Variovorax paradoxus: one gene and its partner. The protein of the gene in region 2 purifies or fractionates together with the protein of the main gene of each other region. This does not show direct contact. Links are inferred from orthologs where the notes say so. Each region holds a gene or a part of one and is shown on either strand. Other genes may lie near its edges.

Region 1 (3,204 bases), 5.3 Mb from region 2 along the record:
GTCAAGGCCGCCGGCGACAACGCGCTGCACCGGCTCGAACACAACGTCGACCTTGGCGCCGCGGCGGGCGGCGCATCGCCCACGGTCGACCCGCAACGCCACCAGGGCACGCCGGTTGGCGAGCGGCTCGCCAAGGTGCTGGCCGAAAGCGGTGCGCCGCTGGTCGAGCGCCAGTCCACCGACATTGTTCGGCTGACGCGCGACGTGCGCACCACGGGGGCTGGCGCCGCGGTGGTGGAGCTGGCGCTCGACCTCGGCAAGGTCGTCGCCCATGCGGGCACGCCCGAGCAGCGCGAATCGCCGGTGTGCGAACTGGAGCTCGAGCTCAAGCGCGGCGATGTGCAGGGCCTCGTTGCGCTGGCGCGCCGCTGGTCGCAGCAGCACGGCCTTTGGTTCAGCACGGTCTCCAAGGCGGAACGCGGCGCGCGCCTGCTGGCAAAGCTCGACGTCGTGCCGGCCATCAAGGCCGAGCCGCCCCGGTTCGCCGATGAAAAGGACAACACGCTCGACGGCCGTGCCATCCAGCAGGCCGTGGTTGCGTCCTGTCTCGCCCAGATGCTGCCCAACGCCAGCGAAATCGCGGCTGGCAGCATCGACGAAGAACAGATCCATCAGCTGCGCATCTGCATCCGCCGGCTGCGCACCGCATTGCGCGAACTCGCGGGGCTCGATGCGAGCGGGAGCCTTTTTGCTGCTGCCGAATGGGAGCCGCCGCTGGTCGAAGCCTTTCGCGCTCTCGGTGCACTGCGCGATCGCGAGCAGATCGTGAAGCTCGCGCAGCCGCAATTGCGCGGCGCGGGGGCACCGGCGTTCGATCCGCTCGCGGGCGATCAAGCAGCGGCTGGTGCGCCGTCACCGAGCGACATCGTGCGTGCGCCGGCATTTCAATCGGCGCTGGTTTCGCTCATCGGCTTCACCGCCTCGGTGCACGCAGAAGCGGCGCGGCAGGAACAGTCACTACCGCTGAATTCCGACGACGCCCGCCGCTTCTTGCGCAAACGGCTGCAGCACCTGCATCAACAGGTCGTCCGCGACGGCGAGCGCTTCGAGTCCCTGCCTACGGAAGACCAGCATCGCACCCGCAAGCGGCTCAAGCGCCTGCGCTATCTGGCCGAGTTCGTGGCGCCGCTGTTCGCCGATGCGGACGACGAAAAGAAAACATCAACTGCCGAGCGCTACCTGAACCGGCTGCGCCCGGCGCAGGACGCCCTGGGCGAGTTCAACGACGAAGCCGTGGCGATGGCCATCTACCGCGAAGCCGCTGCGCACGATGCGCGTGCATGGTTCGCCGTCGGCTGGTTCAGCGCGCGCCATGCGGCCGGCGCGAAGGCGTGCCGCAAGGCGCTGGACAAGATCGAGAAGGCGCCGCGGTTCTGGGCAAAGAAGTAGGCAGCGGGCCTGCCTGAAAATCGATCGATCGGAGCTTCGATCAGTGGTGGTGCCCGTGCGCCCCATGCACGTGCTTATGCTCGATCTCCACCGGCAACGCCGCGCGCACGTCCGTCACCTGAAGGCTGAAGCGCAGCGCCTTGCCCGCCCACGGATGGTTGCCGTCGAGCAGCACCACCGGGCCTTTGATCTTCGTTACGGTGAAGACGTGCTCGGTGCCATCGTCGAGCCGCCCCTGCAACTGGCCGCCCACCTTAACGCCCGGTGGGAACTCCGCCTTGGGAATGGTGCGCACCAGCGCCTCGTCGCGCAGGCCGAAGGCGTCTTCAGGCGCGAGGTTCAGCGTGGTCTGGTAGCCCTTTTCCTTGCCATCGAGCGCTTCCTCGATCTTGGGCAGCGTGTTCTCGTACCCGCCATGCAGATAGGCCATCGGCTCGGGGCTGGCTTCGATGAGCTTGCCCTGGGTGTCGGCGACTTTGTACTTGAGGGTGACGACGGTGTCTTTTTCGATTTTCATGCGGGCATTTTCTGTGGAAATCGACCGGTCAGCGCGATGGGGCCTGCGCCACCCGCAGCATCTCCGGCAGCGCCTCCACCGCGCTCAGCTTCTCCATCACCATTCCAACGAAAGCCGACACCGCCAGCGGCAGGTGCTTCCGGCTCGGATACAGCACGCTCAGCCCCTGTCCCGTGCGCTGGTACTCCGGCAGCACCGGAACCAGCCGGCCGGCTTCCAGGTCGGGCCTCGCCATGGTAGGCGGCAGCAGCGCGACGCCTAGGCCGGCGACGGCGGCCCTGCGCAGCGCCTGTGCGGTGTTGCCGCTGAAGCGGCCCGCGGCCTGCACTTCTTCCTCGGCGCCCCCCGGTCCGACCAAGCGCCATATCGTGCGGCCGCTCGGATGGGGCGAGGTGACGCAGTCATGGTTCGCCAGGTCCCGCAGCGTGGCGGGCGCGCCGCGCGCGGCGATGTACGCGGGACTGGCCACCATGCCGTCGGTCCGGGCGTTCATGAGCTTGCGGGCGACGTAGCCTGAGTCCGGCAGCGCGCCGCCGCGGAAAGCGATGTCGATCTGCTCGGCGATCAGGTCGGACGTGGCGTCGCTGAGCACGAAGTCGACGCGCACGAGCGGATGCGCGGCCAGAAAGTCGGACACCCACTCCATCGGGAAGAAGTCGAAGAAATCGGCGGTCGCCGCCACGCGGATCAAGCCGCTGGGTTCACGGCTGCCGGTGATCAGCTCCTGCCCGGCCTCGACCAGCCCGTCGACGGCGCCCGCGCAGCGCTCATGAAAAGCCTGGCCCGCGCTGGTGAGGGTGAGCTTGCGGGTGGAGCGCTGCATCAGCCGCGTGCCCAGTTGCGCTTCGAGCTGCTGGATGCGCCGGCTCACGGTGTTGGGCGGCAAACCGAGCCGCCGCGCGGCCCCGGCAAAGCTGCCGTGGCGCACCACCTGCACAAACATGGCGATGTCGTTGAGGTCGAGCATGGCGGCAATTCCTTCTGCTGGTGGACGAGTGCAACCCGATTCTGCCGTCTAGTCGATCAATGGGCGCCGCCCTAACCTTCGAGCCATGACTTCCTCATCTTCTTTTTTCTCCTCTTCGCCCTCCCTTTCCACCACCCAGCGCCGCATTGTCTGGGGCATTCGGATCCTTCTGGCGCTGGCCTTCAGCGCGGCGGGCGCCGCCAAGCTGGCCGGCGTGCCGCAGATGGTCCAAGTGTTCGATGCAATCGGCTTTGGGCAATGGTTCCGCTATGTGACGGGCGTGGTCGAAGTCGGCGGTGCGGTGCTGCTGCTGGTGCCGGCCACCGGCTTT
Region 2 (3,155 bases):
GCGCAGCAAGTCCGCGAGCGGCAACTCGTCGGTGGAATGCACCCACTGCGCAATTTCCGCCGCATAGGAGCGTCCGCCCACGGCCTCGAGCGCGGTGGCCATGTCGGCCTCGCTGATCGGGCCGCCTCGGCTCTGCACCCACAGGTGGCGCATCACGTCGTCGAGCGTGCCCTTGCCTTCGCGCCGCAGCGTGAGGTCGAAGCACAGTGCCACCAGCGCGCCCTTGGTGTAGTAGCTCACGGTGCTGTTGGGCGTTTGTTCGTCCTGCCGGTAGTACTTGACCCAGGCGTCGAAGCTCGCATCGGCGACCGGCTGCACGAGGCGGCCCGGCGTTTGCAGCACCTGGTTGATGGTCTTGTTGAGCAGGCGCAGGTAGCCCGCGTCGTCGATGCGGCCGGCGCGGCGCAGCAGCAGGTCGTCGTAGTAGCTGGTGAAGCCTTCGAAGAACCAGAGCAGTTGCGTGTAGTTTTCGCGGCTGTAGTCGTACTGCGCGAATTCCGCCGGGCGCATGCGCTTGACGTTCCAGGTGTGGAAGTACTCGTGGCTGATGAGGCCCATCAGCGTGGTGTAGCCCTCTGGCTGCTTCTTGGCGCCGCGCTGCGGCAGGTCGCGCCGGTTGCAGATCAGTGCGGTGGAGTGCCGGTGCTCGAGCCCGCCGTAGCCGTCGTCCACCGCATTGAGCATGAACACGTAGCGGTCGATGGGCAGCTTCGGCCCGCCGCGCTTGCCTGCCTTGTCGCCGTGCCAGAAGCGGATTTCGGCTTCGCAGATGGCCTGCGTGTCGGCGATCAGGCGCTCGCCGTCGAACGAGGCCGCGGCGCCCGCGATGACGAAGCGGTGCGGCACGCCGCAGGCTTCGAACTCCGCGCTCCAGAAGGCGCCCATCTCGACCGGGCTGTCGGCCAGCTCGTCGTAGCCGGCGGCCAGGTAACTGCCGAAGCCCTGCTTGTCGGTCTTCGAAGGCACCAGGGCGGTGGCACACGACCACCGCATATCGTCAGATGAAGAAGCGGGTGCGACGATGTCCAGCGCATGCGGCGCATCGGTCTGGCCTTCGACCCGAAGGCAGAGGCTCGTGCCGTTGAAGAAGCCGCGTTCGGCGTCGAGCCAGGCGGTGCGCACCGAGTTGTCGTAGGCGCAGACCTGATAGTGCAGCACCAGCGGCTGGCCCGGCACGCAGTCGATTTGCCAGCTGCACTTATCGAGCTGCGTCAGCACGGGCTTGCGGCGCCCTTGCGTGGCGCGCAGGCCCTGCAGGTTCTTGGCGAACTCGCGCACCAGGTAGCTGCCCGGAATCCACACCGGCAGCGAAACGCGTTGCTGCGCGGCAGGTGCTTCGATGGTCAAGGTGACGGCGAACAGGTGCGCATGCAGGTCCGCGCATTCGATGCGATAGCGCACCGCTGCGGCCGGCTGCGCCACGGCGCGCCGCGAAACGGCTGGCGCGGCCATCAGTTGGTGGAAGCGGTGAGTTGCTTCTCGACCTGCTCCGCCGGAATGGCGCCCGGCGCGCGGGTGCCGTCGCTGAAGATCAGCGTGGGCGTGCCCGTGATGTTGTACTTGCGGCCGAATTCCACGTTGCGCTGCAGGGCGGTCACGTCGCAGCTGCTTGCCGCGGCGCCGGGTTTGACGCTGGTTTCCATCCAGTCGCCCCAGGCCTTGCCCTTGTCCTTGCTGCACCAGATGTCGCGCGACTTGGTTGCCGAGTCGGGGCCGAGCACCGGGTAGAGGAACAGGTAGACGGTGACGTTGTCGATCGTCTTCATGTCTTTCTCGAAGCGCTTGCAGTAGCCGCAGTTCGGGTCTTCGAACACCGCGAGCTTGCGCTTGCCGGTGCCGCGTACGATCTTGATCGCGTCTTTCACGGGCAGCTTGTCGAACGAGACCTGGCTGAGCTTCTCGATGCGCTCCTCGGTCAGGTTCTTGCGCGCATTCACGTCGATGAGGTTGCCCTGCAGCAGGTAGTTGCCCTGCTCGTCGGTGTAGTAGATCTGGAACCCGTTCACGCGCACTTCATAAAGGCCCGACAGCGGCGACTTGGTGACTTCGTCGATGGCCGGGAACTGCGGAATGCGCGCCGGAAGGTTCTTGCGGATCTCGGCTTCGCCGGCAAGGGCCGTGACGGCCGCACCCAGCGTGCAGGCGGCGAAAAGAAGGTGGCGTGCGAGTTTCATTGGAAGTCCGGTCGATGGATTCATGCCTTCAAGCCCATCGCCTGGTTGGCGATCCAATGCTTGAGGAGGCGCGTGCGGTCGAAGCCGCGCATGCCCCAGTTGCGCAGCGCGGGCAGGGGCCCCGCACTGTGCGAGAAAAGTTGCTGCAGGCCGTCGGTGGCCAGGCTCATCTGCAGCACGTCGGCGCGGCGAGCACGCTCGTAGCGGCGCAGCAGGCGCGCGTCGCCCACGCTGCGCCAGTAGTCGCGGTGCTTGATCACGTCGGCCAGCATGGCGGCATCGGCCAAGCCGAGGTTGAGGCCCTGGCCCGCGAGCGGATGCACCGTGTGGGCGGCATCGCCGGCCAGCGCCCAGGACTGCGACGAAGGCGCGGACGGGCCCTGCGCCGGGGTGGGCATGGCGCCGGTCCAGCGGTCGGCAATGGCGCGCGCGAGCGGCCAGGCGGCGCGCTCGCTCGTGAGTTGCAGGGGCCCGAGCGCGCCGTGGCTGGCCTCGCTCGCGGCGGCATTGAATTCTTCGGCGCTCTGCGCCAGCAGCGCGGGCGCGCGAAGCTGATCGACCGACCACACCAGCGCGAGCGAACGGCCGTGCGCGCCGCCCATCGGCAGCAGCGCCAGTACCTCGCCCTTGTCGTTGAACCATTGGCGCGCAACGCCGTCATGCGACTGGGCGGCCTCGAGCCGCGCCGCAATCGCATGCTGCGGATAGCGGGTCACCGCGTAGCTCACGCCCAGCGCATCGCGCGTGGTGCTGGCCTTGCCCTCGCACACCACGGTGAGCGGGGCGGGCACGGGCTCGGCCACGATCTCGACCTGGGGCTGGAAGCGGACCGCGTCGGCCAGCCGCTGCTCCAGCGCGGGCACGTCGACGATCCAGGCCAGCGCATCGACCTTCTGGCGCACGGCGTTGAATTGCACGCGGCCGCCCTCGTCGCCGTTCACGAGCATTTCGCGCACCGGCGTGGCATGGGCCGCGTCCGGC

The links.
Region 1: the proteins of QFZ42_RS00635 (region 2) and QFZ42_RS25890 purify together in Escherichia coli (affinity purification with mass spectrometry, with the first as the bait; 2 studies listed by BioGRID). This does not show direct contact. The link is inferred for Variovorax paradoxus from one-to-one orthologs.

Annotation. Positions count from the first base shown.
Region 1 is NZ_JAUSXG010000001.1:5,454,005-5,457,208, forward strand. What follows is about bases 169-3,059. They hold QFZ42_RS25890 (FKBP-type peptidyl-prolyl cis-trans isomerase), read right to left. Parts: upstream 1,907-3,059; coding sequence 1,430-1,906; downstream 169-1,429. Other genes in these bases: QFZ42_RS25885 (CYTH and CHAD domain-containing protein), read left to right, coding at 169-1,389; QFZ42_RS25895 (LysR family transcriptional regulator), read right to left, coding at 1,935-2,873; QFZ42_RS25900 (DoxX family protein), read left to right, coding at 2,959-3,059. Also shown: more of QFZ42_RS25885, read left to right, coding at 1-168; more of QFZ42_RS25900, read left to right, coding at 3,060-3,204. UniProt on the Escherichia coli protein: Folding helper with both chaperone and peptidyl-prolyl cis-trans isomerase (PPIase) activities. Chaperone activity prevents aggregation of unfolded or partially folded proteins and promotes their correct folding.
Region 2 is NZ_JAUSXG010000001.1:129,215-132,369, forward strand. The notes cover bases 314-3,155. They hold QFZ42_RS00635 (DsbC family protein), read right to left. Parts: upstream 2,175-3,155; coding sequence 1,452-2,174; downstream 314-1,451. Other genes in these bases: QFZ42_RS00630 (M61 family metallopeptidase), read right to left, coding at 314-1,452; QFZ42_RS00640 (FAD-dependent monooxygenase), read right to left, coding at 2,195-3,155. In the rest of the region: more of QFZ42_RS00630, read right to left, coding at 1-313. UniProt on the Escherichia coli protein: Acts as a disulfide isomerase, interacting with incorrectly folded proteins to correct non-native disulfide bonds.